DNA from 4 places in the Streptomyces changanensis genome. Region 3 is predicted to be linked to each of the others. Evidence: riboswitches for the same ligand, from Rfam matches in the RefSeq annotation. Region 3 holds a riboswitch; each other region holds the start of a gene.
The links. Region 3 has a riboswitch for cyclic di-AMP ahead of NRO40_RS02150 (transglycosylase SLT domain-containing protein). Riboswitches for the same ligand answer to the same signal wherever they lie in the genome.
Positions count from the first base shown of each region.

Region 1: linked by a shared signal. The riboswitch ahead of NRO40_RS25465 (M23 family metallopeptidase) and the one ahead of NRO40_RS02150 (transglycosylase SLT domain-containing protein) in region 3 are both predicted to bind cyclic di-AMP.
Region 2: linked by a shared signal. The riboswitch ahead of NRO40_RS14045 (M23 family metallopeptidase) and the one ahead of NRO40_RS02150 (transglycosylase SLT domain-containing protein) in region 3 are both predicted to bind cyclic di-AMP.
Region 4: linked by a shared signal. The riboswitch ahead of NRO40_RS11875 (LysM peptidoglycan-binding domain-containing protein) and the one ahead of NRO40_RS02150 (transglycosylase SLT domain-containing protein) in region 3 are both predicted to bind cyclic di-AMP.

Region 1 is NZ_CP102332.1:5,832,041-5,839,226, reverse strand. Features, by position in the region: gene NRO40_RS25485 (hypothetical protein) at 1-99, opposite strand, end outside; gene NRO40_RS25480 (MBL fold metallo-hydrolase) at 518-1,714, opposite strand; gene NRO40_RS25475 (TetR family transcriptional regulator C-terminal domain-containing protein) at 1,857-2,459, shown strand; gene NRO40_RS25470 (SGNH/GDSL hydrolase family protein) at 2,690-3,466, opposite strand; gene NRO40_RS25465 (M23 family metallopeptidase) at 3,634-4,548, opposite strand; cyclic di-AMP (ydaO/yuaA leader) riboswitch at 4,551-4,709, opposite strand; gene NRO40_RS25460 (tyrosine-protein phosphatase) at 5,303-6,115, shown strand; gene NRO40_RS25455 (aspartate aminotransferase family protein) at 6,176-7,186, opposite strand, start outside.
Region 2 is NZ_CP102332.1:3,186,077-3,193,262, forward strand. Features, by position in the region: gene lhgO (L-2-hydroxyglutarate oxidase) at 1-250, shown strand, start outside; gene trmB (tRNA (guanosine(46)-N7)-methyltransferase TrmB) at 308-1,135, shown strand; gene NRO40_RS14040 (PrsW family intramembrane metalloprotease) at 1,574-2,926, shown strand; gene NRO40_RS14045 (M23 family metallopeptidase) at 3,263-4,384, opposite strand; cyclic di-AMP (ydaO/yuaA leader) riboswitch at 4,396-4,532, opposite strand; gene NRO40_RS14050 (PP2C family protein-serine/threonine phosphatase) at 4,769-6,046, opposite strand; tRNA gene NRO40_RS14055 (tRNA-Met) at 6,283-6,356, opposite strand; tRNA gene NRO40_RS14060 (tRNA-Lys) at 6,604-6,679, opposite strand; gene NRO40_RS14065 (DEAD/DEAH box helicase) at 6,833-7,186, opposite strand, start outside.
Region 3 is NZ_CP102332.1:493,545-500,730, reverse strand. Features, by position in the region: gene NRO40_RS02165 (DUF2382 domain-containing protein) at 1-729, shown strand, start outside; gene NRO40_RS02160 (hypothetical protein) at 828-1,097, shown strand; gene NRO40_RS02155 (hypothetical protein) at 1,375-1,677, shown strand; cyclic di-AMP (ydaO/yuaA leader) riboswitch at 2,696-2,851, shown strand; gene NRO40_RS02150 (transglycosylase SLT domain-containing protein) at 2,857-3,618, shown strand; gene NRO40_RS02145 (hypothetical protein) at 3,602-4,081, opposite strand; gene NRO40_RS02140 (Gfo/Idh/MocA family protein) at 4,152-5,171, opposite strand; gene NRO40_RS02135 (sugar phosphate isomerase/epimerase family protein) at 5,208-6,143, opposite strand; gene iolC (5-dehydro-2-deoxygluconokinase) at 6,439-7,186, shown strand, end outside.
Region 4 is NZ_CP102332.1:2,681,779-2,688,964, reverse strand. Features, by position in the region: gene NRO40_RS11890 (hypothetical protein) at 1-2,192, shown strand, start outside; gene NRO40_RS11885 (cytochrome P450 family protein) at 2,189-3,454, shown strand; gene NRO40_RS11880 (transglycosylase family protein) at 3,568-4,608, shown strand; cyclic di-AMP (ydaO/yuaA leader) riboswitch at 4,869-5,042, shown strand; gene NRO40_RS11875 (LysM peptidoglycan-binding domain-containing protein) at 5,047-5,724, shown strand; gene eno (phosphopyruvate hydratase) at 6,034-7,186, shown strand, end outside.

The sequences.
Region 1 (7,186 bases), 5.3 Mb from region 3:
CGGGATGATCTCCGTACCGGCCGGGACGTCCAGGACGGACCGGTGGACGAGGGGCGCGGCGCCCAGCACGTCGGGGGCGGACTTCCGGGCGGCGGGCACGGCCGGTCCACCGGCTTCGGCCGGGGCGGCGGAGCCGGCGGGTTCGGCGGGTTGGGCGGTGGGCGCTTCTGGCGCGGAGGGACCGTTCAATGCGAGTCGTCCACTTCGGGGAGATGGGCCCCACTCGGCAGCGCGCGGTAGGGCCGGGGCCGTTCGGGCGGTCCTGCGGTACGACGTCGGACCGCCGCACGGGGGGGGCGGGACGGTCCCGGCCGGGGCCGCCTCGCCGGGGGACCCGGCGCCACCGCGGCCCTGCCTACGGCCTCCTCGGCGCCCGTCCACCTCCCCGGCGGCCCGACTGGTGCACATCCTGCCGGACGGACCGGCGCGGCGAGCCCGATTCCGCGAAGTGGGCACGACTTCCGCTGTGGGCACGCCACATGACGGATCGTCAGGGCCAGTGACGGAGGTACCCCGCCTACGGCTGGGGGGCCGGGTCCGGGTCGGAGGCCGGGGCGGCGGTGCCGAGGGGGCGCGAGCGGCGCCAGTGGTGGGTCAGGGGATGGGAGACGGAGCGCCACCACGGGTCCACGGGGAGCTCGGCCGCCGGCTCGAAGGGCCGGCCGGGGCGGGGGAACGCGACGCGCTGCCCGGCTTCCGCGGCCGCGTCACGGGTCCACTCCCCCGGCTCCGCCCAGGCGTGCGGGGCGAGGTTGAAGGTGCCCCAGTGGATGGGGAGCAGCACCCCGCCGGGCCCGCCGCCCTGGAGGTCGAGGTGGGCGCGCACGCCCTCCTCGGGAGTCATGTGGATGTCGGGCCAGAAGTCCGAGTACGCGCCGATCTGGATCATGGTGACGTCGAAGGGGCCGTGCGCGGCGCCGATGTCGCGGAAACCGGGGAAGTAGCCCGTGTCGCCGCTGTGGTAGACGCGGTGTTCCGGGCCCTCCACGGCCCAGGAAGCCCAGAGCGTGTGCTGCTGGTTGCGCAGTCCGCGGCCGCAGAAGTGGCGGGCGGGGGTGGCGGTGAGGCGTACGTCGCGGATCCGCGTCGACTCGTTCCAGTCCAGCTCGCGCAGGCGGGAGGGGGACACGCCCCACCGCTCCAGGTGGGCGCCGACGCCGAGCGGGGCGGCGAAGAGGGTCTCCGTGCCGGCCAGGGCGCGGACGGTCGGCAGGTCGAGGTGGTCGTAGTGGTCGTGGGAGATCACGACGACGTCGACCGGGCCGAGCGCGGCGAGCGGCGCCGGGACGGGATGGAGCCGCCGGGGGCCGGCGAAGGCGAAGGGGGAGCAGCGCTCGCCCCAGACCGGGTCGAACAGGACCCGCAGCCCGTCGATCTCGGCGAGGACGCTGGAGTGCCCGGTCCAGGTCAGGCGCAGACCGGTGGCCGGGGGCGCGGCGAGGTCGGCGGCGGTGTCCGGGTGGAGGGGTATCGGGCGCGCGGGGGCGCGGCGCAGGCGCTCCTCCTTGCGGAAGTAGACCTTCGCGAACTCGGTCGCGGAACCGGACGGCCGGTGGCCGGCGGCGCCGCCCGGGTTGCGGAAGGCCCCGTCGGCGAAGTTCGGCGAGCGGCGGATGCGCTCCAGCCGCTCGCCGGCGGCGTCCGCGCCGAAGGCGGCCGGCCGCAGGGAGCGGAACCGGGCACGCAGCGGGCGGGGAGCGTCGACGCCGGTCACAGCACCTCCAAGGGGCTCGGGGCTTCCATTATGGGCCGACGGTACGACCGGCACCCGGGGGTTTCGGGGAAGCGGACGGGAGGGTACCGCCGGCCGTCCGGGATACTGTCCCGCGCTGAGGGTGGACGACGGGGCGGGTGACGTGACGAGAGTGCGGCTGGGCGCGGCCGAGCGGCGTGAGGAGCTGCTGCGGGCGACCGTCGAGCAGATCGAGGGACGGGGGCTCGCGGCGGTGCGGGTCGCGGACGTGGCGGCGGCCCTGGGCGTGAGCGGGGCGCTGGTGCTGTACCACTTCTCGACGAAGGAGCGGCTGGTCGCCGCGGCCTTCGCGTACGCGGCGGAGGGCGACCTCGCGGAGTTGCGGCGGATCCTGGGGCGGCGGGCCTCGGCGGCGCGGCGGCTGCGCGCGGCGGTGCGCTGGTACGTGCCGAGCGGGCAGGCGAAGGGGTGGCGGCTGTGGATCGAGGCGTGGGCGGCGGCCCCGCGCGAGCCGGCGCTGCGGGAGGTCGCCGCGGGGCTGGACCGGCAGTGGAAGGCGGCCCTGGCGGAGGTGTTCGCCGAGGGGGCGGCGGCGGGTGAGTTCCGGTGCGCCGACCCCCGTGGCGCGGCCCGCCGGCTGACGGCGCTGCTGGACGGGCTCGCGGTGCAGATGACGGTGTACCGGGGGTCGCTGGCCCGCGGGACGATGCTGCGCTGGGCGGACGAGGCGCTCGCCCGCGAGCTGGGCGCCCCGGCGCCGGCGTAGCGGGCGGGACGGAGGCCGGTGGGACGGACGCCGGCGGGACGGGCTGGACGAACGCCGGCGGGACGGGCGGAAGCGGTGCGCCTCTGATGCCTGCCTCGGCTCCGAGACGCCGGGGTGCGGGCGTTCGCGGTACCTCCGGGCGGGCGGGTGACCGCCGCGCCGGTGGGCGCCGGCGCGGCGGTCACGCGCGGGGACGCGCCCCGTGGGCCGCGTCCCCGCGCGTGCCCCGGTTACAGGGGCAGGAGGTCCGGGCGCTTGGCGGAGACGCGGTCGCCGGAGCTCTGGCCGCGCAGGCGGCGACCGATCCAGGGCACCAGGTACTCGCGGGCCCACTGGATGTCGTCGCGCCGCCCCTCCAGGGTCCCGCGCGGCGGGAGCGGCGGCCACGCCTGGTCCGGGTCGGCCGGGACCTCCAGGCCGAGGACCTGCGCGGCGCGCAGGGCCACGCGCGTGTGGCCCTCGGGCGACAGGTGCAGGCGGTCGTGGTCCCAGGCGCGCCGGTCCTGGACGGTCCGCAGGGACCACAGGTCCAGGACGGGGCAGCCGTACCGGTCGGCGATGGCGCGCACGTGGCCGTTGTACGTGGCGATCTTGCCGCGCAGGTGGCGCAGGACCGGCACGCCGCGCGTGTCGAAGCCGGTGGTCACGAGGACCGTGCCGATGTGGGAGGTCAGGTCGACGACCGCCCGCTCGAAGCGCTCGGCGACGTCGTCCGGGTCGCTGCCGGGGCGGATGATGTCGTTGCCGCCGGCGCAGAAGGTCACCAGGTCGGGGGCGAGGGCCTTCGCCCTCGGGACCTGTTCCGCCACGATCTGGTCGAGGAGCCTGCCGCGCACGGCGAGGTTGGCGTAGCGGAAGTGCCCCTCCTCGGGGATCCGGTCGGCCAGCAGGACCGCCAGGCGGTCGGCCCAGCCGACGAAGCGCCCGTCGGGACCCGGGTCCCCGACGCCCTCGGTGAAGCTGTCGCCGATCGCCGTGTACGACCCGATCACGTCGTTCTCCCCCATCGTCGAATCGTCTGCCACGGCAGCACATCTTCCTCCGCGCGGTGTGGCCTACGCGACCGTAGGAGGGGTTGACGGGGCGTGATCTCCGCCACCGCGACGCCGCCCGGCACCCTGAGGGGTGCCGGGCGGCGTCGTGCGGCGGTGCGGGGCGCGCGGAGCGCCGGGCGTCAGATGCTGACGCCGTGGCCCCGGAGGTACGCCAGCGGGTCGATGTCCGAGCCGTAGCCGGGGCTGGTGCGGATCTCGAAGTGCAGGTGCGGGCCGGTGGAGTTGCCGGTGGAGCCGGAGAGGCCGATCTGCTGGCCGCCGCCGACGGTCTGGCCGGCGGAGACGGAGAGGGAGGAGAGGTGGGCGTACTGCGAGTAGTTGCCGTCGGCGTGCTTGATGACGACCTCGTTGCCGTACGCGCCGCTCCAGCCGGCCGAGACCACGGTGCCCGGGCCCACGGCCTTGACGGTGGTGCCGGAGGAGGCGGTGAAGTCGACACCGGTGTGGTAGCCGGAGGACCACATGGAGCCGGAGGCGCGGTACGGGGTGGAGACGCCCGCCGAGACCGGGGCGGTGAAGCCGGAGGAGCTGCTCTGCGCGGGGGCCTGCTGCTCGACCTTGGCGGCCTTCTGCGGGGCGGCCTGCTGCGGGGCGGCCTTCGCCGGCGCCGGGGACGAGGCGGCGGAGCGGGAGGCGCGGGCCTCGGGACGGGCCTGGTCGGCCTTGTCCGGGTTCTTGGCGCCGAGGGTCAGCTTGAGGCCCGGGTGGATGAGCGCCGGGTCGCCGCCGATGACGTCGCGGTTGTCGGCGTACAGCTTCTGCCAGCCGCCCTTGACGTTCTTGTTGTGCGCGATCTTCGCCAGGTAGTCGCCGGCCGCGACGGTGTACACCCGCGCGGCGGGCTTGGCGGCCTCGGTGACGGACGCGACGGCGGCCTGGGGGGCGGTGGCCGGGGCGGCCGCGGGGGCGGCGGCGTTGGCTCCGGTAGCGCCGATGAGCGGGAGGGCGATGGCGGCGCCACCGGTACCGGCGGCGACGAAACCGCGGGTGAGCGGGCTGGACTTGGGACGGCGGTGCTTACCCTTGGCGGGCATGGCTATTTCCTCTCCGGCGCCTGCGAGGTGAGCTGTCGGGTTCGGGCTGGAGCTGCCCGGCCGCGCCGGTGGCGCGACTTCACCCCTAGCCGTACGGGAATTCCCGTACGGCGGACTACCTGGTTCCCCCGCTCCTGCCACACGTTGGGTGAGTGCGAATTCCGGGGCGGCGGCAGGATTCGGCGATCCGCCCGGCTGGTCGGGACCGTAAACGAGTCAGGACGCCGGGAACAAGCGGATGGTTGCGCCCGTGCATTCGCCCTTCGGAATTCGCGCCGGAATTCCGGTCACCCTCCGTGGATTGCGGATCATGTGTTCCCGTGCTGCGCAGGCCATTTCGGCGCCGCGGTCGGCCACGGTCCGTCACTTCTATGACGCTGCTCACGCACCGAAGGCCATCTCCCTTGTTTACGGGGCGTGTTACCACTTACGTCGCGAATACGGACAGAAGCCACCGAACGTGATCAAGGCGACCATCGGCCCACCCCTCACCCATCCGACCGCCCGCACCGACGGCGGCCACCGCCGGACCGATGCGCGAAAGGCGGCGAACGGGGACAGAACGACCCGACGGACGGGCGCCCCGCAGGGCTCCGCGCGCCCGCTCCGCAGGGCGCTGACCACGGGCGGGGCCGCGCGCGGGCGACAGGAGTGCGACCCGCATGGTGATCTTCACCGGGGGAAGCGATGTCGTATCGTCTGATCCGCGACATCGTCGGCGGCCGTCGCCGACGCGAGACACGGAGGAGCCCCCGTGACGCAGCAGCTGCCGGACGTCCCGCCGACCGCCGAGCCGGAGCTCACCGGCGTGCGCAACTTCCGCGACGTGGGCGGGCTGCCGACCGTGGACGGGCGCCGGGTGCGCGACGGTGTGCTGTTCCGCAGCGGGCACCTCGCGCACGCCACCGCCGAGGACGCCGTCCTCCTCGCCTCGCTCGGACTCCACACCGTCTTCGACTTCCGCAACGCGGCCGACCAGGCCCTGGAGGGGCCCGACATCGAGCTGCCCGGCGTGCGGAACGTCAACATCCCGCTGACCGACCCGGCCGACGGCGCCGAATTCTGGCGGATGGTGCGCGACGGCGACATCGAGCAGCTGCGGGACCTCCTCGGTGACGGCAAGGCCGCGGCGCGGATGCGGTACGCGTACCGCAGCATCGTCGCCGACCGGACCGCCGAGCACAGCCGGGTGCTGCACGCCCTCGCCGAGGACAGCGTCCCCGCGCTGATGCACTGCGCGGCGGGCAAGGACCGGGCGGGCCTGTCCGTGGCGGTGGCACTGCTGGCCGTCGGTGTCGAGCGGGACGCGATCGAGGCGGACTACCTCAAGTCGAACGACCCGCGCCGCCGGTACAAGGTGCACCGCAGCGACTCCTCGCCCACCGGGATGTCCCCGGAGGTGATGGAGCTCCTCGCGCCGCTCTTCGACGCGCGCGTCGAGTACCTGGCGACGGCGTACGAGACGATCGAGGAGCACTGGGGCTCGACCAAGCGGTACCTGAGCGAGGGGCTCTCGCTCGACGGCGCGACCCGCGAGCGGCTGCGCCACCGCCTGCTCACCGACTGACGGGCGGGGCGGCGGCGCGCCCGCGTGGCCGCCGCGCCACCACCACCCGCCGCAGCCGGGTCAGCGGTTGCCGACGGCCTGCTTCACCAGGGTGCGACCGAAGTCCCAGATGAGGCCGCCGCCGCTGTGGGCCTCGTCCATGACGGCGGTGAACGCGGCGACGAACCGCTCGACGTCCCCCTCCGTGAGGACCAGCGGCGGGATCAGCTTGATCACTTCGAGCCGGTCGCCGGAGACCTGGGTGAGGATGCGGTGCCGCTGGAGCAGCGGCACCACGACCATCTGCGCGAACAGCCCCTTGCGGGCCGTCTGCAGCATCGTCCAACGGCTGCGCAGCCCCAGCGACGTGGGCCTGCCGAACTGCAGGCCGATCATCAGTCCGCGGCCCCGCACGTCGTGGAGCATCTCGTACCGGCCGACGAGCTCCGACAGCCGGGACTTCAGCAGCGCGCCGGTGCGGCGGGCGTTTCCGACGAGGTCCTCGCCCTCCAGCACCGCGAGGACGGCCAGCCCGGCCGCCATGGCCTGGGCGTTGGCCCCGAAGCTGGCGGAGTGGACGACGACGCGGTCCATCGACGAGTAGACCTTCTTGAAGATCCAGTCCTTGCCGAGCGTGGCGCCGACCGGGACGTACCCCCCGGACAGGGCCTTCGCGACACACACCAGGTCGGGCTCGACGCCCGGCTCGTGCTGGTGGGCGTAGAAGTCACCGGTGCGGCCCAGGCCGGTCTGGACCTCGTCGACGATGAGCAGGGCGCCCCGGCGGTGCAGCAGCTCCCGGGCGGCCCGCAGGAAGCCCGGCGGGGTCTCGTGGACGCCCTTGCCCTGGATCGGCTCCACGATGAGCGCGGCCACGTCGCCGCGCCTCAGCTCCCGCTCCAGGGCGTCCAGGTCGCCGAGGCCGATCGCCGTGTCGGGCAGCAGCGGGGCGAAGCCGTCGCGGAAGCACGCCTCGCCGTTGACGGACAGCGCCCCGGTGGTGAGCCCGTGGAAGGCGTGCGCGCAGTACAGGACGCGCTCGCGGCCGGTGGCGCGGCGGGCGAACTTCAGCGCGGTCTCCACGGCCTCGGT
Region 2 (7,186 bases), 2.7 Mb from region 3:
GTCGAAGCGGGCGTTCACGGACGCCGTGCGGCGGCTGCTGCCCGCCGTGGACGCCGCGGACCTGCGGCCGGCGCCGGCGGGGGTGCGGGCCCAGGCGGTGCTGCGGGACGGCACGCTCGTCGACGACTTCCTCATCCGGCGCGGCCCCCGCACGGTCCACGTGCTGAACGCCCCGTCGCCCGCGGCGACGGCGTCCCTGCCGATCGGGCGGGAGGTCGCCCGGCGGGCGCTGGCGCTCGTCGAGGGGTAGGGGCGACGCGTCGAGGGGCAGGGGGGGTCGGTGCGGGTTCGTAGAATCGAAGGCACTGTGTCCGAGAAGACCGCGTCGAGCACGCCCCCCACGCCCCCCGCCCCCGAGACCCCGCAGGTGCCCGCCCCGGCGCGCCGCGGCAGCCGAATGTTCGCCGACGGCAGCGGGCCCGCCCCCGACCCGGCCGGGTCGCACTTCGAGCGGCGCATCCGCAGCTTCCAGCCCCGCCGCAGCCGCGTCACCACCGGTCAGGCCGACGCGCTGCGCCGCCTGTGGCCCGCCTGGGGCCTGGACATCGACGGTCAGCGCGTCCTGGACCTGGACGAGCTGTTCGGCGGCCTCCCCGTGGTGCTGGAGATCGGCTTCGGCATGGGCGAGGCGACCGCCCGGATGGCCGCCGCCGACCCGTCGACCGGCATCCTCGCCGTGGACGTCCACACGCCCGGCCAGGGCAACCTCCTCGGCCTCGCCGAGCGGCAGGGGCTGACGAACGTCCGCGTCGCCAACGGCGACGCGATCATCCTGCTGCGCGAGATGCTGCCGCCCGCCGCGCTCGCCGGCGTCCGCGTGTACTTCCCGGACCCGTGGCCGAAGAAGCGCCACCACAAGCGGCGGCTGATCCAGCCGGAGTTCCTGAGCCTCCTCGCGCCCCGCATGGCGCCCGGTGCCGTGCTGCACTGCGCGACGGACTGGGAGCCGTACGCGGAGCAGATGCTGGAGGTGCTCACCGCCCACCCCGACTTCGAGAACACCGCCCCCGACGGCGGGTACGCGCCCCGGCCCGACTTCCGGCCGCTGACCCGGTTCGAGGGGCAGGGCCTGGACAAGGGCCACGTCGTGCACGACCTCCTCTTCGCCCGCGTCCCGACCGCCCGCCCGGCCTGACGGCCACGGTCGCCCGCCCCACCTGACGGCCCTACCTGACCGCTCAGCCTGACCGCCCCACCTGACCGCTCCGGCGGACGCCCGCGGCGTAGCCCCCACGACCGGACGCGCCCGCGACGGGACGGTCGCAGGGCGCCCCGGCGGGGCGGCCCCAGCAGGCTCGCGGCGAGACCGCTCCGGTGGGAGGGTCGCAGCGAGGCCCCCGCGGCGGGTCGTCCGCAGCGTGGGTCCCACGTCCGGACGCCCGCGGCGTGGCACCCCCGGCGGGACGGCCGCAGGGCGGCAGGGGCCCACGCCGGGCGCCCGGTCCGACGGCCGCAGGGCGCCCGGGGCGGGCCGCGACGGCAGGGGGCCAGCCGGCCGTCCGGCCCGCCGGGCCCGGCCCGACCGTCCACAGACGGTCGCGGAGTGTCGGCGGGGCCGTCTAGGGTCGGCCGGGTGTCCCAGACGCCCGCGCACCGCCCCGCACCGCCGCACACCCGGCCGGCCGGCCCCGCCCAGCCGGCCATCCCGACGTACCACCCACGGCCGTCCTTCGACGCCGTACCGGACCGGGCGCGCTGGCGGTACAAGCCCCGGCGCGCGTTCTGGCGCAGCAGGGCGGTGCGCGCCTCCGCCGTGATCCTCGTGCTCGCCCTGTGCGCCCTGGTGATCCTGGCCCTGGTGCGCGAGCAGACGGGCACGACGGGCTTCCTGGTGGGCCTCGGGCTGGCGCTGCTGCCGGTTCCGCTGCTGATGGCGGCGTTCCGCTGGCTGGACCGGGTGGAGCCGGGTCCGTGGAGGAACCTGCTGTTCTCGTTCGCCTGGGGGGCGTTCGCCGCGGCCCTCGTCGCGATCGTCGCCAACACCTTCGCGACCCGGTGGATAGCCACCGCGACCGCCGACCCGACATCGGCCGACACGCTCGGTGCGACCGTCGTCGCCCCCGTCGTGGAGGAGAGCGCCAAGGCCGCCGCGATCCTGCTGGTCTTCCTCTTCCGCAGACGTGACTTCACGGGCCTGGTCGACGGGGTGGTGATCGCCGGGTTCACGGCGACCGGCTTCGCCTTCACGGAGAACATCCTCTACCTGGGCAGCGCCTTCGGCGAGGACCAGGAGTTCGGCACCTCCGGCATCGGGTCGGTGACGGCGGCGACGTTCTTCGTACGGGTGGTGATGTCGCCGTTCGCGCATCCGCTGTTCACGGTGCTGACCGGCATCGGGTTCGGGATCGCCGCGATGACGGCCCGCCGCCGCAGAATGGCGCGGGTGGTGCTGCCGGTGCTGGGGCTGGCCCTGGCGATGGGCGTGCACGCGCTGTGGAACGGCTCGACGACGTTCGGCCCGTGGGGGTTCGTCGCCGTGTACGGGGCGTTCATGCTGCCGGCGCTCGGGCTGCTGACGTGGCTCGCGGTCTGGACCCGCCAGCGGGAGCTGCGCACCATAGCCGCCGAGCTGCCGGCGTACGCGGCGGCCGGCTGGCTCACCGCGGACGAGCCGCTCGCGCTGTCCTCGATGCGGGCGCGGTCCCTGGCGCGGGACTACGCGGCCCGCGCGTACGGCCCGGCGGCGGCCCGGTCGGTGGGCGAGTACGAGGCGTTCGCGACGACGCTGGCGTTCCTGCGCCACCGGGCGCGGCGGGGCGCGGCGGACCGGGACTTCACCGCGCGCGAGCAGGAGCTGCTGCACCACATGTGGCAGCGGAAGGCGACGGCCGGCCCGGCGCTGACGTTCGCCGCCCGCGCGACCGGCCGCGTGTGGACCCCGCCGCCGCACCGCGACTACGCGGGGTACAACCCGTACCGGTACTGAGCGCGGGCGGGGCGAGCCGGGCCGGACGGGCCTTGCATGACGGGGCGGGACCGGCCGGGCGGGGAAGACCGGCAGCCCTGGCGTCGGGGGGTGTGCCGCCAAGGCTGCCGGGATCGATGGACCGCCGGACGTCAGGCGGGCGGTGCGCACGCCGTACCGCCCGTACCGTCGGTCGGTACGCCACGTCGGACCGCCCGTACCGCCCTACCGCCCGTACCGTCGGTCGGGACGCGCACCCGGCGGGCCGCCGCCTCGAGCGGGCCGCCGCCTCGAGCGGGCCGCCGCCTCGAGCGGGCCGCCGCCTCGAGCGGGCCGCCGCCTCGAGCGGGGACGGGGTCAGACGGTGAGGCCCTTGCCGCGGAGCCAGGCCAGCGGGTCGATGCCGCCGCCGGAGGGCGTGTGGACCTCCAGGTGCAGGTGCGGCCCGGTGACGTTGCCCGTGGCGCCGACGCGGCCGATGGTCTCGCCGGTGCCGACGCTCTGCCCGGCGCTGACGGTCATCGAGGAGAGGTGGCAGTACCAGACCTCCGTACCGTCCGCGAGCTCCAGGACGACCCGGTAGCCGTACGCGCCGGACCAGCCGGCCGACTTCACGGTGCCGCTGTGGACGGCGTTGGCCGGGGTGCCCGTGGGGGCGGCCAGGTCGAGGCCCGTGTGGTAGCCGGAGGACCACATGGAGCCGGCCTGGCCGTACGTCGAGGTGATCGTGTACGAGGAGGTCGGCAGGGCGTAGCTCGCGGCGAGCTTGGCCAGGCGCTCGGCCTCCGCCTTGGCGGCGGCCGCGGCCTCGGCGCGCTCGCGCTTCTCCTGCTCGGCCTTCGCCTCGGCCTTCGCCTTGGCCTGGGCGGTGGCCTGCTGGGCGGCGGCCTCGGCGGCGGCCTTCTCGGCGGCCGCCTTCTCCGCGGCGGCCCGGGATTCGGCGTCGGCGGCCGCCTGCTGCTGCTCGGCCTGCTGGAGGATGCGGGCGCGCAGGGCCTCGCCCGCGTCGGAACCGCCCTGCGCCTCCTGGCCACCGGGCGAGGCCGACGACAGCGTGGCGAGGGGCGCGAGGTCGGCGGCGGCGACGTCCTGCGGGTCGGCGGCGGCCTCGGCGGCGGCGCCGGCGTCCGTGGTGTCGTCGGCGATCAGGGCGCCGACGCCGGGCAGCGAGGAAGCGTCCGGGAGGCCGACGTCCGGGAGGGATATGGCGACCCGGGGCTTGTCCTGAGCGGTGGCCATGCCGCCCGCGCCGACGGCGGCGATGACGCCGACGCCGAGGACGGTGGAGCTGCGGGCGAGGCCGCCGCGCTGCTTGACGACGCGGTGGCGGCCGCGGACCGGACGGACGGAGTCCTCGGTGGGGTTCCACTCGACGTCGGCCGCGGGGGCGGCGGTGCCGGCGAAGCCCTGTCCGACCGGCTGGCCGGTGGTGTCGTACGCGCCGAAGGGGGCTTCGGGGGCAGGCCTGTTGGACGCCACGGGGGCGCTCTCCTTTCCTTCCTTCTCGCCTACCGGGTTAGCTGACGGGTTCGGAGCAGGAAGGTCTCCTACGGGCCGGAATGCAGCCCGATTCACCCCAGGTGTGGTGGGTCCCCGGTTCCCTCGCGGGATTCGGCGCATGCGCACGGTGCCGCCTCTGCGACGGCTGGTACGACCGCGCTGCGTTATCGAACGTTAATAGACGCACGGGTCGTATTCCAAGCCGTTGCCGGGTATTCGTGAGGGCCGACGACAGGCACCAAGTCCCCTATAGGCAGACATTTCCCGGCGAATTGACACCGCGTCAAGGGGTTCGAGACCCCTCCGACCGACCACGACTTTCTGACGGTTTGTCAATTGTTATCGCCGAGAGCTGTCCTCCCCTCACGGAGCGTGCCCGTCGGGGCGGGCGACCGCGAGCAGTGCCATGTCGTCGTCCGCCCCGCCGCCCGTGTACCGCCGCACGTCGTCGACCAGCCCGTCCAGCAGCTCCCCCGGCGCCGGGAAGGTCCGCCCCTCCAGCCAGGCGGCCGGGTCGTAGAACATGCCCGCCGCGTCCCGCGCCTCGGTGAGGCCGTCCGTGTGGAAGAGCAGTGTCGCCCCCGGCGGGAACGGCGCCGTGTACGCGCGGTCCGGCCAGGTGCCCAGCTCCCCCATGCCCAGCGGCAGCGCCGGCTCCGGCGGCTCCAGCACGGCCACGCGGCCGTCCGCACCCAACAGCAGCGGTTCGGGGTGGCCCCGGTTCACCACCCGTACCGTCCCGTCGCCGCGCGGGACCTCGGCGAGCACCGCCGTCGTGAACCCCTCCACCGCGTCCAGGCCGTCCCGCCGGGTCCCCTCCCGGGCGAGCGCCCGCTCCAGCCGCTGCGCCACCGCCTCCAGCGAGCTCTCCTGCTCGGCGGCCTCGCGGAACGCCCCGATGACGATCGCCACGGCCTCCACCGCGCCCAGGCCCTTGCCCCGCACGTCCCCCACGACGAGCCGGACCCCGTACGGGGTGTCCTGCACGGCGAACAGGTCCCCGCCGATGGACGCGTCGGCCTGCGCGGCCTCGTAACGCGCGGCCACCCGCAGTCCGCCGATGCGTTCGGCGGGCACCGGCAGCACCGCCCGCTGCGCCGTCTCCGCGATCACCCGCGCCGAGGCGAGCCGCTCGCCGCTGCGCCGTACGAGCCGGTTGATGAGCAGGGCGAGCCCGCCGACGGTGACCACGGTCAGCAGCTCGGTCAGCGTGGGAACCCGGGGGAAGGGCTTCTCGACCAGGTGCGGCGCGATCACGGCCAGGACGGCGCACAGCGCGACGACGAGGGTCGCGCGCCGGGTGTAGAGGGGTGCGGCGATGAGCGGCGCGGCGACGAAGAAGGGGACGCCCGTGAAGGGCGGCGGGGTCGCGATGTCGTACGCCACGCCCCCGACGAGCAGCAGCCCGGGAAGCCCCCGCACGATCCGCCGGACCACCCCACCGGTCTCGGCCCGACCTGACTCGACCTGACCGGCCTCGACCCGATCCCGCTCGGCACGGCCGTGGCCGTGGGGCACCGGGCCGGCACCGCCGCCGTGGGGCACCGGGGCACCGCGGCCACCCCGGCCGGCGGCGCCGTCGCGCGCGTCGTCACCGGCCCGCTCGTCGCCGCCCTCGCCGTACTCCGCTCGCTGCCCCACCACCCCAGGCTGGCCGCAGCCGCCCTCCCCGGCGACCCGCGGTCGGCCGACCGGGCGAGGCGGCGGCCACATCCCGGGAGCCGCGCCATCGACCGCCCGACCGGCCATCCGACCATCCGACCATCCGGCCGACCGTCCGCCGACCGACGTCGCCCGGCCGCTGTTCGACCGCCCGACAGCCCGACCGGGAAAACGCCGAAGGCCCGGTGCTGTAAGCACCGGGCCTTCGGTTTCAGTAGCGGGGACAGGATTTGAACCTGCGACCTCTGGGTTATGAGCCCAGCGAGCTACCGAGCTGCTCCACCCCGCGTCGTTGAACACAACCTTACGCCATCCCGGGGGGTGCCGTTGACCATTTCGCGCCTTCAGCGCCAGAAAGCTGAAGAAATTCCCGGTTCGCCGGCGACGAGGCCCCCGACAGCGGGCCATCACCGGCCCCGGAGCGGGTCCGGAACGGCCTCGAAAGGGAGCGCGGCGCCCCCGGACGCACGAATGCCCCGGCCGGAAGGAACCGGCCGGGGCACCAGACCCCGTGACGAGCCGCGGAGGCTCGCGACTGGTAGGCCCTGTGGGACTCGAACCCACAACCAACGGATTAAAAGTCCGCTGCTCTGCCAATTGAGCTAAGGGCCCTCGACGGGTCATCCCCGAGCATAGCCCGCCGGGACCGGTGAGCCGATCGGGTATCGGCACAACACCCTCGTACGGCCCGTCCCGGAACCGGGACGGGCCCGTACGCGGCACACGAGGTGTCGCGTACGGGCCCGTCGGGCGCCCTACGGGGCGTCAGCCGTTGCGCTTCCAGCGGGGCTTGTCGTCGCGGCGCCCGAAGGAGGAGCCGGAGCCGGAGCCGGTGTTCGAGCCGCCGCGGTGGTCGTCACGGCGACCGTACGGGCGCTCGTGGCCGCCGGAGCGGAAGCCGCCGCCCGCGGGGCGGTCGTCCCGACGGTCGCGGTTGAACGGACGGTCGCTGCCGCGGTGACCGCCGGTGGGGCGGTCGTCACGACGGTCGTCGCGGCGGAAGCCACCGGCCGGGCGGTCGTTGTCACGACGGAAGCCACCGGACGCCGGACGGTCGTTGTCACGGCGGAAACCACCCGAGGCCGGACGGTCGTTGTCACGGCGGAAGCCACCGGACGC
Region 3 (7,186 bases):
GGCGAAGCCAGGCACGTCTTCCTCGACGACGCCACCGGCCGCCCGGAGTGGGTCAGCGTCAAGACCGGAATGTTCGGCACCAGTGAGTCCTTCGTGCCGGTCAAGGACGCCGCCGTGGTCGGTGACCACTTGGAGGTGCCCTACGACAAGAGCAAGGTCAAGAACGCGCCCAACGTGGACGTCGACGCGGGCGGGCACCTGTCCGAGGACGAGGAGCACCGGCTGTACGAGCACTACGGCATCGCGTGGGACGAGTCGTGGGAGCAGGCCAACCGGTCCGGTGAGGGAGGCTGGGCCCGCTCCGAAACCGACAGGGGGACCAGGCCGGCCGCGACGGACCGCGGTGGTGACGACGCGATGACCCGCTCCGAGGAGCGGCTGCACGTCGGCACCGAGAGGCAGGAAGTGGGCCGGGCCCGCCTGCGCAAGTACGTGGTCACGGAGGAGGTCCAGAAGACCGTGCCCGTGCGGCACGAGGAGGTCCGCGTCGAACGCGAGCCGATCACCGACGCGAACCGCGACGCCGCGCTGTCCGGCCCCGAGATCACCGAGGCCGAGCACGAAGTCACCCTGCACGCCGAGCGCCCCGTCGTCGAGACCGAGGCCGTCCCGGTGGAGCGGGTGCGCCTGGAGACCGACGAACACGTCGAGGAAGAGGAAGTCCGCGGCCAGGTCCGCAAGGAGCACATCGAGACCGATGCGCCCGACCGGCGGCGCGACGACCGTTGACCACGAGCGTTCCGTAGGCCGAGGGCGAGACCCGGTCGCCCCGGCACCCACCGGAGTCCTCCCGCAGGGAGCATCGCCCGTCGCACGAGGAGAAGCACATGGCCAAGGTCGAGCAACCGCTCACCGACGACAGCATCAAGGTCCGCCAGCTCAGCCACTACCAGTTCAGCTGGGTCGCCGGCGACCCCGCCGCTCCCGGTACCTTCACCCTCCAGCTCGTCCTGGACGAGGGGGCCTGGGAAGAGGTGCTGACCGTGGACGCCGCCGACGCCGACGTCCTGCAGGACCTGCTGTCGAACACCGGAACCGTCCACTACGACGTCGCCCGTCGCACCCTGATGTTCGGCGTCACCCGCGTCGGCGGCTGAACAGGGGCCGGCGGCGGCGTCGTCGCGGGCACCACGAGCAGGGCGGCCGCGTACCACGACCGGAGCGCGGTCGCCCCGCTCCACCCGCCCTCGGGCCACGGATCGACCCTGGGACGCGTTCGACGTACTGCTCGGCCCCGGTGCGAGGGCGCGCGGGCCCGCCGGTGGGACGGGAGGACCCCGTTCCGCCGGCGGGCCCGCGCGTCGGCGTGCCGGGGCCGGCCGCGCACCGGCCGGAGGTACCCCGCCCGGCGCCCGGGCCGCCACCTGTCGGCCCGTGGCGTCGGCGACCACGTCGGCCGTGCGGGTGTGGACGCCCGCCCGCCCCCGGGCGTCGATGGCGTCCTGGTCGTCGTGGCGGGCGTGGGTGCGGGCGACCTTCGCGACGACCGACGTGATGCGCAGGTCCGGCCGCGGGCTGCCGGACAGCAGGGTCGGCGTCCGGGTCGGCGCGCCGGCCGTGGCGGCGTGGCCGCTGCGCTGGTCGGGGTGCGCGGGGGTTTCGAGGAGCGGCTGCCGGCCGGGGGCGGGCTCGGTGCGCGGGCTGCCGTCGGTCGCCGCCTCGTGGAGGGGGCGGTGACGGGTCGCCAGGAGCCGTGGCGGAGTCCCGCGTCCCAGGCGGCGATGACGGTGTCGGCCTGCACGGTGTTGACGGCGGCGTGCGGGCGGGCGGTGTCCACCAGGTCGAGGCGCGGCGGGCGGCGCGGTCGGCCAGGGCGCCCTGGAGGTCGAGCTTGGTGGAGAACGGCGCGGTGGAGGTCTGCTCCGGGGTGTGCCGTGAACCGGTCCTCGAGCCGAAGGCCTCCACCTCCGCGGGGTCGGCGGCGTGGCGGGCGGAGGACAGCCCGGGAGGCGGTCCCGGGCGGAAGCGCTCGGGGCGGTCCGTGAGCAGGGGGCGGAGCCGGCCCAGCCGCGCGCCCGCGAAGGGCGCGCGTTGTGGACGTCGGCCGGGACGAGGGCCCGAGCACATCCTCGGACGCGTACCCCCCCCTGGCCGGCGGTCTCCGCGGTGGTGCGCGCCCAGTCGACGACGGGGCGGGCCGACGCGGGCGCGGCGGCGCGGGTGGATTCCGGCGCCGCCGCAGAGGGCGTGGTCGTGACCGCCGGCGCCGTGAGGCCCGGAAGCACCGCCCAGGTCGCCCACACCCGACGGTGAGCCATGAGAAATGCCGATTTCTGTACGATCCATCCCTTTGTCGGCTGTTTCCGATCGATTCAGCCTGGAACGCCCGTCGGGGCGGCGCAACCGCTCGGCGCTCCCCGGACCCGCCCGGGCGGCGCTCACCTCAACGGCTGGGACGCGCGGTCATGTCCGTTTCGTTGATGTCCGTGTTTATTGTGGGCCTTTAGGGGGAGAGGAGCGAATTAGCCGAGCTTTAGGGCGGATTGTGCCGCCCGGTCGCGGCCGGCGCGTCCCGTGACGTCCGTCACGCGGGGAACCGCCCGTCATTCCCGGACGGCCTGCGGTGTCAAGGAATTCACGCGAAATGGTCTTGGGAATTGATCACCCGCGGGAATTCCGGGCCTTGTTCCCGCCGACCGCCGTCGTCTACGGTCACCGCATTCCGGAGGGAACGCCGAATCCTGCCGCCTTCCGGACTCCGCACCCACTCACGCACGGCAGGAGCGGGGGAACCAGGTAAGTCGCCGGTCCGGTCCCCGGAGCGGCTCGGGGTGGAGTGGTGGCCGCGGCCACCGCCGGACATCTCCCGTCCGAACCCGACAGCTCACCTCGCAGGCGCCGGAGAGGAACGCCCCCATGCCCGCACAGGGTAAGCACCGCCGTCCCAGGAACAACCGCCTCGTCCGTACCCTCGCCGTCGCGAGCGCCGGTGGAGCCGCTCTCGCCCTGCCCCTGGCCGGCGCCGCGACCGCTTCGGCGGCGCCCGTCACGACGCAGCTCGTCACCGCGGCGCAGGTCACGGCCGCGCCGGCCGCCGCCGTGACCGCGGCCAAGCCCACGACGTACTCCGTGGCCGCAGGCGACACGCTCTTCCGCATCGCCGCCGACCACGCGGTCACCGGCGGGTGGAAGAAGCTGTTCCAGGACAACCGCCCGGTCATCGGTGACGACCCGTCACACATCCGGCCCGGCATGAAGCTCACGCTCGGCGCGAAGGCCGCAGAGCGCCCCGCGCCGGCCCGCGCCGACCGTTCCCAGGCCCGCCCGGCCGTGGCCCCCGTGCAGACGAAGACGTACACCGACGACCTCGACGGCTGGATCAGGGAATCCCTGGACGTCCTGGCGCGGCACGGAATTCCCGGCACCTACGAGGGAATTCACCGGAACATCATGCGTGAATCCTCGGGAAATCCGCTCGCGATCAACAACTGGGACTCCAACGCGGCCGCCGGAACGCCTTCCAAGGGCCTTCTCCAGGTCATCGACCCGACCTTCACCGCGTACCACGTGCCCGGCACGCCGCTGGACCCGTACCACCCGGTCGCCAACATCACCGCCGCGTGCAACTACGCGGCCGACCGGTACGGCTCCATCGACAACGTCAACGGCCCGTACTGACCGTCCCTCCGGGGCAGGTCCCCGAGCCCTGCCCCGGAGCCGGCGACGCGGTGAGGTCGGACGCGTCCGCGGACCAGCCCCGGCCGTCCAGATTGCCGCAGTGATTCACCGGCCGGTGCTCCGGCCGCTGTACGACGTTGCCGACGCCGAACAGGAGACCGCCCGTACCCGGGGCGTCCGCACCTGTGCCGTCCGAGCCGGGGAGGCCCCTCCCCGGAAGCTCCGTACCGGAGGCGTCCGTACCGCGGGGGTCCGTGTGGGCGCTGATCGTGCCGCGGTCGTCCGTGCCCCGGTCGTCCGTGTCGGTGACGGCCGCGACGGCGGCCGCGGCGGCACCCGCGGTCACCGCGAGCGCGCAGACCAGGGCCGGGACGGCGAGCGGGATGCTTCCACGCAGGGGGACCCCCTTCGAGGAGACGGTGTCCCGGCCCTGTGCGCGCCACCGCCCCGGCCACGCGCCCATTGCTCCGTCCGGCGGCGCGGTACCCGTCCCACCCGCCGGGCCGACGGGCGCGTACCGGGGCGGCCCCCGGTCAGGCGTAGAGGGCCGGGCGGTCGGCGAGCGCCACCTCCACACGTCCCCCGCCGACCTGCGCGCGCACCCCCGCCTCGCACACGGCCGCCGCCGCGTACCCGTCCCAGCAGCTCGGCCCGGTGACCTCACCGCGCCGCGTGGCGTCCACCCAGGCCCGCACCTGGCGGTCGTACGCGTCCTCGAACCGCTCCTCGAACCCCGCCGCGACCCGGCCGCCCCAGCGGCCCGCCGTGTTGAGGAGCATGCCGTGCGCGTCGCCGATCCGCGCCGTACCGCTCTCGCACACGGCCTCGGCCTGCACCTGGTACCCGAAACGGCAGTTGAGGTAGACCTCCACGTCGGCCAGGGCGCCGCCGTCCGTCTCGAACACCACGAACTGCGGGTCGGCGAGCCCCTCCGGGGCGTTGCCCGACGCCCTCGGGCGCAGCACCGTGACCGCCGCGACCTCCTGGCCCAGCAGCCAGCGCGTCACGTCCACCTCGTGCACCACCGAGTCCTCGACGAGCATCGCGTCGGTGAACCCGGGCGGTGAGGCGGCGTTGCGGTGCCGGTGGTGCAGCATCAGCGGACGCCCCAGCCCGCCCTCGTCCAGCAGGGCCTTCAGCCCGAGGTACTCCGCGTCGTACCGCCGCATGAAGCCCACCTGGACCAGCCGCCGCCCGAGCCGCTCCTCGGCGCGCACCACCCGCAGCGCCGCCGCCGCGTCCGGGGTGAGGGGCTTCTCGCACAGCACCGGAAGCCCGTACTCCAGCGCCGTGAGCAGCGCCGCCTCGTGCGCCGGGCCGGGGGAGGCGACGACGACGGCGTCGACGCCCGGCGCTGCCATCGCGGCGGCCGGGTCGGTGTGCACCGAGCAGCCGTCCACGCCCGCGGCGACCGCCGCGGCCCGCCCGGCGTCCACGTCCGCGACGGCGGCCACCCGCGCCCCGGGGATCACCCGGTCGATGCGGCGGACGTGGTCGGCGCCCATCCGGCCGGTGCCGACGACGGCGACGCCGAGCGTCCCGCGCTGGGTCATGGTCCAGGGTTCCTTCCGGGTCGGCGGGGGGCGCCGTCAGGCGCCGCAGGAGCGCAGGAACCGCCGTGTCCGCACGGCGATGGGCAGCGGCTTGTCCGGTGGGCACGGGTACATGTCCTGCTCCACGATGGCGAACAGGTCCACGCCCAGGCGCTGCGCCGCCGCCAGGACCGGGGGGAGGGCGGGCACCCCCGACGGCGGTTCGCACATCACGCCGCGCCGCACGGCCGGCCCGAAGGCGACGCCGTTCGCCACGACGTCGGCGAGGACGGCCGGATCGACCTGCTTGAGGTGCAGGTAGCCGATGCGCTCGCCGTACGTCTCGATCAGCTTGACGCTGTCACCGCCGCAGTAGGCGTAGTGCCCGGTGTCCAGGCACAGGTCCACCAGCCCCGGGTCCGTGGCGTCGAGGAACCGCTCGACGTGCTCCTCGGTGTCGAGGTGCGTGTCGGCGTGCGGGTGGACGACGATCCGCAGGCCGTACCGGTACCGCACCTCGTGGGCGAGCCGCTCCGTGCCGCGCGCGAGGTGCGTCCACTGCTCGGCGGTCAGCTCGGGCGGCTCGACGAGCGCCGCCGTGCGGTCGTCCCGCCAGAACGACGGGATGACCACCAGGTGCCCGGCCCCCACCGCCCGCGCGAGCGCCGCCACCTGACGGACGTGCGCCCAGGTGGCGTCCCAGACGGCGGGCCCGTGGTGCAGCGAGGTGAAGACCGTGCCGGCCGAGACCCGCAGGCCGCGCCGGGCCGTCTCGTCGGCGAGCCGGGCCGGGTCGGTGGGCAGATAGCCGTACGGGCCCAGCTCGATCCACTCGTACCCCGCCCCGGCGACCTCGTCGAGGAACCGCTCCCAGGGCACCTGCCGCGGGTCGTCCGCGAACCACACCCCCCACGAGTCGGGGGCGGAGCCCACCCTGATGCGGTCCAGGAGCGGGGTACCGGCGGGGCCCGACACGGGGCCGGCGGCGTCCATACGGCGGTCCTTTCACCCGGCGGGCGGTCGGCGGGGCGGGGAGGGACGACGACGGGGCCACGGGGGTGAGGGGAGCCGCCCGCGTGCGCGCCCGGTCCCCGGCCGGCCGCCCCGGTCGCACGGTTCGGATACAAGTGGGTGGGCGGCGCCCTGTCAACACCTTGTCAGGACATCCTCTCAGGACGAGGTCAGGATGTCCGTACATGGCGTTGACACCACCCCGGGCACCCCGTAGACCTGGGGACAGCGGTCACCGCCCCCTGCCCCCCGCCCGCCGGCACCAGGAGCGACGCGCATGCCCCACTCCGCCGAGACCTTCGACCTGATCACCATGGGCCGCATCGGCGTCGACCTCTATCCGCTCCGGACCGGCGTGCCCCTGTCCGAGGTCGAGACGTTCGGGAAGTTCCTCGGCGGTTCGCCGACCAACGTCGCCGTCGCCGCCGCCCGACTGGGGCGCTCCGCCGCCGTCGTCACCCGCACCGGGGACGACCCCTTCGGCACCTACGCGCACCGGGCGCTGCGGGACTTCGGCGTCGACGACCGCTGGGTCACCCCGGTCGCCGGCCTCCCCACCCCGATCACCTTCTGCGAGCTCTTCCCGCCCGACGACTTCCCGCTCTACTTCTACCGCCGACCCAAGGCCCCCGACCTGGAGATCCACCCCGACGAGCTCGACCTCGACGCGCTCCGCGCCGCCCGAATCCTGTGGACGACCGGCACGGGACTGAGCGCCGAACCGAGCCGCACCGCGACGTTCACGGCGCTGGAGGCCCGCGACCGGGCCGGCACCACCGTCTTCGACCTCGACTGGCGCCCGATGTTGTGGGACGACGCTACCGAGGTCCGCCGCCACTACGCCCGCGCCCTGCGCCACGCCACCGTCGCCGTCGGGAACGTCGACGAGTGCGAGGTGGCCACGGGCCTGCGCGACCCCCTCGCGTGCGCCCGCGCCCTGCTGGACGCGGGGGTCGACCTCGCCGTCGTGAAACGGGGCCCCGGGGGCGTCCTCGCCCTGCACCGCGACGGCACGGCCGCCGAGG
Region 4 (7,186 bases), 2.2 Mb from region 3:
GGCGGATCCGCGCCCTCGTCGAGGAGTGCGGCGGCGGTGCCGGTGACCGTGGCCCGGCCGGCCCCCACGTCCCGCCGGACCCCTCCGGCCCGCACGACCCGTCGGACCCCTCCGGCCCCCAAGTCCCGTCGGACCCCTCCGACCCGCACGACCCGCCGGGCCCGCACGACCCCGCCGCTGGCGACCCCGGCCCGGGCGCATCCGGCCCCGCCGGGCGCGGCACGGGCGCTCCCGGCCCGGGCCCGGAACCCGGATCCGGGCCCGCCGTGCCCGGCCCGCGACCCCGACCCGTCGGCCCCGCCGACCCCGGTCCCGGCGGTACCGCGCACGACGTGCGCAACACCTTCTCCGGCGGCGGCGCCGCCACCGTCATCCAGGCCGGCACCATCGGCGCCCTGCACTACGGCCCGCCCCCCGCCCCCGACCCGGCGGTCTGGCTCGACGCGGCCACGGCCGACCCGCTCGCCCTCGGCGCCCGGCACGACGGCCCGTACGTCGAGCGGGACGCCGACACCGAACTGGACCGGCTCCTCGCCGGGCCGGCGGGGCGCGGCGGCCTCGTGCTCGTCACGGGCGAGCCCCTGTCCGGCAAGACCACCACGGCCTGGGCCGCCCTGCGCCGCGTCCTGCCCGACCGGCGGGTCTGCGTGCCCCCGCCCGGCACCGATCTGCGGGACCTGCCCGAGCGGGTGGCCGCCCGCGGCGGGCGGTGCGTCCTGTGGCTGGACGACCTCGAACGCCACCTCGGGCCGCACGGGTTGGACGCCCCGCTCCTGGCCCGGCTGACCGCCCGGGGCGTGCCGGTGCTCGCGACCATGTCCGACGCCGCGTACGACGAGCACCGCTTCGGCGCCCCGGGCCCCGCGCGGGTCCTCAGCCGGGCGCGGACGGTGGAGCTGGGCGCCGAGTGGAGCCTCGCCGAGACCGGCAGACTCGTCGCCCGGGACGACGGGCGGCTGGAGACGGCGCTGTACTGGTGCGAGGGCCGGGCCGTCACCGCCTACCTGGCGGTCGGCCCCGACCTGTGGGAGGAGTGGCGGCGCGCGGAACGCCCCACGCGCCACCCGCGCGGCCACCTGCTGGTGCGCGCCGCGATCGACCTGGCACGGTGCGGTCTGCACCACCCGGTCCCCCCGGAACTGCTGCGGGCGGCGTACCGGCACCACGCGCCCGACGACGCGGGCGACCTGGACGACGTCCTCGCCTGGGCGGCCCGCCCCCGCCTCGGCGTGGCCGGACTGCTCGTCGAGGAGGACGGCGGATGGCGGGCGTACGGTTCCCTGGTCGCCGACGCGCTCGCGGACGACGGCTTCCCCCCGGTGCCGGACGCGGTGTGGGACCTGGCCCTGGCCCACGACCACGCGGCCGTGGCGCAGGCGGCCGGCCGGCACTACCGGGCGCGCGCCCAGGCGGGGGACGCCGCGGCGATGCACCGCCTGGCGCGGCTGACCGGTTCGCAGGACTGGCTGCGGAAGGCCGCCGACGCCGGGCACCCGGGCGCGGCGGGGGAGTGGGGCCGCGCCCTCGCGGACCGCGGTGAACGGCGCGCGGCCGAGCCGTACCTGCGGGCGGCGGCCGAGGCGGGCGACGCCACCGCGGCGACCCGGCTGGGCCTGGTGCTCCTGGCCCGGGCGATGGACTGGCTCGGCGAGGGAGCGGCCGGCGGCGACCCCGAGGCGGCGCACCGGCTCGGCGACCTGCTGTTCGCCGAGGGCGACGACGCACGGGCCCTCGACCACTACGGCCACGCGCTCGAAGCGGGCCGCCACTCCGTCGCCGGGAGCATCGGGGCGCTCCACCGCTACCGGGGCGAGGAGCTGCTCGCGGAGCTGTGGCTGCGCCGGGCCGCCGACGCGCTGGACACCGCCCGGCCGGTCGAGCGCGCCCCGGACCGGATCCGCACCCGGAACGCCACCGAGCGGTACCTCCACGAGTGCGCCGACCACGGGCTCGGCGCGGCCGCGACGCTCCTCGGCGTCCTGTGCGAGCAGGAGCACGACCGCCCCGGTGCCGTCGACTGGTACACGCGCGGCCACGAGCTCGGCGACGCCTACGGCGCCTACCGGATGGCCCGCCTCCTGGCCGAGCACGAGCCCGAGGAGGCCGCCGCCTGGATGCGCAAGGCCGCCGACGCCGGGCACCCGGGTGCCGTGCGGGCCCTCGACGCGGGGCCGGATACCGTCGGGGGGTGAACGCTCCCCACGACCCCGCCGCACCCCCCGAGCTCTTCACCTGGGAGTTCGCCACCGATCCGTACCCGGCGTACGCCTGGCTGCGGGAGCACGCACCCGTGCACCGGACGCGGCTGCCGAGCGGTGTGGAGGCGTGGCTGGTCACCCGGTACGCCGACGCCCGGCAGGCCCTCGCCGACCAGCGGCTCAGCAAGAACCCGGCGCACCACGCCGAGCCGGCGCACGCCAAGGGCAAGACCGGCATCCCCGGCGAGCGCAAGGCCGAGCTGATGACGCACCTGCTCAACATCGACCCGCCGGACCACACGCGGCTGCGCCGGCTCGTGTCGAAGGCGTTCACTCCGCGCCGGGTCGCCGAGTTCGCGCCCCGCGTGCAGGAGCTGACGGACCGGCTGATCGACGGTTTCGCCGCGAAGGGCGAGGCCGACCTCATCCACGACTTCGCCTTCCCGCTCCCCATTCACGCCATCTGCGACATGCTCGGGGTGCCCGCCGAGGACCAGGACGACTTCCGGGACTGGGCCGGGCAGATGATCCGGCACGGCGGCGGGCCGCGCGGCGGGGTGGCGCGGGCCGTGAAGCGGATGCGGGCCTACCTCGTCGACCTGATCCACCGCAAGCGGGAGGGGTTGGGGCGGGGCGGGGACGACGACCTGATCTCCGGGCTCATCCGGGCCTCCGACCACGGCGAGCACCTCACCGAGAACGAGGCCGCCGCGATGGCCTTCATCCTGCTGTTCGCCGGTTTCGAGACCACGGTCAACCTCATCGGGAACGGCACGTACGCCCTGCTCCGCGACGACGGCCAGCGCACCCGCCTGCAGCGGTCGTTGGCCGCCGGGGAGCGCGGCCTGCTGGAGACGGGCGTCGAGGAGCTGCTGCGGTACGACGGGCCCGTGGAGCTCGCCACCTGGCGCTTCGCGACCGAGCCGCTGACCCTCGGCGGGCAGCGCGTCGAGGTGGGCGAGCCCGTGCTGGTCGTCCTGGCGGCCGCCGACCGGGACCCCGAGCGGTTCGACCGGCCGGACACCCTGGACCTCGCGCGGAGCGACAACCAGCACCTCGGCTACGGGCACGGCATCCACTACTGTCTGGGCGCGCCGCTCGCCCGGCTGGAGGGGCAGACAGCCCTCGCCACGCTGCTGACGCGCCTGCCCGACCTGCGCCTCGCCGTCCCCCCGGAGGAGTTGCGCTGGCGCGGCGGACTCATCATGCGGGGACTGCGCACGCTGCCGGTGGAGTTCACGCCCGAGGCAAGCTGACACTCCGTCATAACTGTGATCTTCGCGTAATCTCCCCTGCATCGACTTGTGACTGGCGTTCGAATGCCGCTACGTTCACCGTCACCTCAGCAGTCACGCGAAAGGTCCAACGCATGCGCTCCGGGAACGGACGACACCGTCGACCCCGTCAGGCCCCCGCCCTCGTCGTCGCCGCGGGGGTGACCGGATCCGCGATCGCCCTGCCGCTGCTCGGCGCGGGTACCGCGTCCGCGGCCGACGCCGAGACCTGGAACCGGGTCGCCGAGTGCGAGACCGGCGGCATGTGGAGCGCCGACCTCGGCAACGGCTACTACGGCGGCCTCCAGTTCTCCCAGGAGACCTGGCAGGCGTACGGCGGCACGGCCTACGCGCCCCGCGCCGACCTCGCCAGCCGCGCCCAGCAGATCGCCGTCGCGGAGAAGGTCTTCGCCGCGCAGGGCGCCGCCGCCTGGGAGACCTGCGCCCCCATCGCCGGCCTGACCGTCGGCGGCGGCTCCACCGCGGAGACCGACCCCGGCACCTCGCCCGCCCCGTCGGCGAGCGCCGAGGAGCCGGAGGCGTCCGCCGAGCCCGCCCCCGACGCCGGCACGCCCTCCACGGCGGACCGGCCCGCGACCGGCACCGAGGCCGCCACCGTCTCCGGCACGCCTGGCTCCGGTGCGACCGGCGCCACCGCGGGCTCCGGCGCCACCGCCGGGCCGACCGCGCCGGCGACGACGCCGACCGCCCCGGGCGCTTCCCCCGCCGAGCCGTCCCCGACGGCCCCCGGCGAGGCCCCCGTCGACGGCGGGGTCCCGACCCCCGCGTCCGGCAACGGCAAGCACCGCGGCGAGCCGGCCAAGGAGGAGGGCGCGACCGGTCCGACGGCCCCGGTCCCCGGTGACGGCTCCGTCGACACCGGCGCCGCGGTCGAAGGGCGCGGAACGGGTACGCCCACCTCGCGGGGTGACGCCGCGGCACGTACGGCCGACGGCCTCGCGGCCGACGGCACGTACACCGTCCGGCCCGGCGACAACCTCTGGGCCATCGCGGACGCCCACGAGGTGCCCGGCGGCTGGACGGCCCTCTACGACGCCAACCGCGAGGCCGTCGGCACCGACCCGGACCTCATCGTCCCTGGCCAGAGCCTCGATCTCGCCCAGCCCAAGGGGTAGTTACGGGCTGAATGTCCGTTTCTGGGAAGTGAGACAAGAGTCTCTTCACCCCAACTGGCGCGTCGCCGCCGCCCGGTCCGTCCGTTTCGGCCCCTACCTGCGCAAACACCCCTAAGGGGCAGGCAAGTAGGGGCGGATTGACCCGAATGTCCCCCTTTGAACTTCGGGTCGGTCTGTGATTACCGTCGAGACCAGCTCGCCACCGCGGGCCCCGTCCGACCGGTAACGCCGAATCCTGCCGCCGGCGACGGGAACAGTCGACGCTTCCAGCGCCGTGGGCAGGAGCGGGGGACCCAAGGTAAGCGCCGGGGCCGGGCCGTCGAAGGACGGCCGGGACCGGCTAGGGGTGAAGCCGTGCGCCACCCAGCGCACGGCCGGGCACTCACCAGGCCCGAACCCGACAGCTCACCTCGTAGGCGTCGGTGAGGAGACACACCCATGCTTTCTTCCGGTAAGCGCAAGCACCGTCGCCCGTCCAAGGCCGTCCGTTTCGCCGCCTTCGCCGGCATCACGGGTGCCGCCGTCGCCGCCCCGCTGCTCGGCGCCACGACCGCGAGCGCCGCCACCGCCGCCGAGTGGGACCGCGTCGCGCAGTGCGAGTCCGGCGGCGACTGGTCGATCAACACCGGCAACGGCTACTACGGCGGCCTGCAGTTCTCCGCCTCCACCTGGGCGGCGTACGGCGGCACCGCGTACGCCCAGACCGCCGACAAGGCCTCCAAGTCGCAGCAGATAGCCGTGGCCGAGAAGGTCCTCGCCGGCCAGGGCAAGGGCGCGTGGCCGAGCTGCGGCGTCGGCCTGTCCGGTGCCGCGTACGACGGCGCCGCCGCCGAGCGCACCGCCGAGGAGCCCACCACGCGCAGCGAGCAGCGCACCACGCCGAAGGCCGCGACGCCCAAGGCCGCCCCGAAGTCCTCCGGCACCGTCACCACCCCGACCGGCGAGAAGGTCGAGAAGGGCGACGGCGAGTACCGCGTCAAGGCCGGCGACACGCTCAGCTCCATCGCCACGGCCGAGAAGGTCGCGGGCGGCTGGAAGAAGCTGTTCGACCTGAACGAGGACATCGTCTCCGACGCCGACCTGATCTACCCGGGCCAGCAGCTCCACCTGAGCTGACCCCCCGCGGCGACCGGCCCCGGCCCCGACGCGCCCTCCACCCGGGGGTGTGCCGGACCGGGGCCCTCCGCCGTCAGGACCCCCGTGCGAAACGGGGCGAACCGGGCCAGGACGGATGAGTGTCGACCCGCTCAGCGTGATTACTCATCAGTAGGAACGCTGTCAGTTCGTCCCGACTCATGGGTGGTTGTGCCCTTTTTCGTCCCAGGAGGCGGGCGGTCGCGGGCACCGGCCCCGGAGCCGGTTAGGCTCTTGCCGCAAGGGTGAAGCCCCTGCACTCCACGCGTCACATCCCAGAAGGAGATGCTCGTGCCGTCCATCGACGTCGTCGTAGCCCGGGAAATCCTGGACTCCCGAGGCAACCCCACGGTCGAGGTCGAGGTCGGCCTCGACGACGGCAGCACCGGCCGTGCTGCCGTCCCCTCCGGTGCCTCCACCGGTGCGTTCGAGGCCCTCGAGCTCCGCGACGGTGACAAGGACCGCTACCTCGGCAAGGGTGTCGAGAAGGCGGTGCTCGCCGTCATCGAGCAGATCGGACCGGAGCTCGTCGGCTACGACGCCACCGAGCAGCGGCTCATCGACCAGGCGATGTTCGACCTGGACGCCACCCCGGACAAGTCCTCCCTCGGCGCCAACGCCATCCTCGGCGTCTCCCTCGCCGTGGCGCACGCCGCCTCCGAGGCCTCCGACCTCCCGCTCTTCCGCTACCTGGGCGGCCCGAACGCGCACCTGCTGCCGGTGCCGATGATGAACATCCTGAACGGCGGCTCGCACGCCGACTCCAACGTGGACATCCAGGAGTTCATGATCGCGCCGATCGGCGCCGAGTCCTTCTCCGAGGCCCTGCGCTGGGGCACCGAGGTCTACCACACCCTCAAGAAGGTGCTGAAGGAGAAGGGCCTGTCCACCGGCCTCGGCGACGAGGGCGGCTTCGCCCCGAACCTGGAGTCGAACCGCGCCGCGCTCGACCTCATCCTGGAGGCGATCAAGCAGGCCGGCTACACCCCGGGCCGCGACATCGCGCTCGCCCTGGACGTCGCCGCGTCCGAGTTCCACAAGGACGGCGCCTACGCGTTCGAGGGCAAGTCCCGCACGGCCGCCGAGATGACCGAGTACTACGCCGAGCTCGTCGAGGCGTACCCGCTCGTCTCCATCGAGGACCCGCTGTTCGAGGACGACTGGGACGGCTGGAAGACCATCACCGAGAAGCTCGGCGCGAAGGTCCAGCTCGTCGGTGACGACCTGTTCGTCACCAACCCCGAGCGCCTCGCCCGCGGCATCGAGGAGGGCGCGGCCAACGCGCTGCTCGTCAAGGTGAACCAGATCGGCTCCCTCACCGAGACCCTCGACGCCGTCGAGCTGGCCCAGCGCAACGGCTTCAAGTGCATGATGTCCCACCGCTCCGGCGAGACCGAGGACGTCACCATCGCCGACCTGGCCGTCGCCACCAACTGCGGCCAGA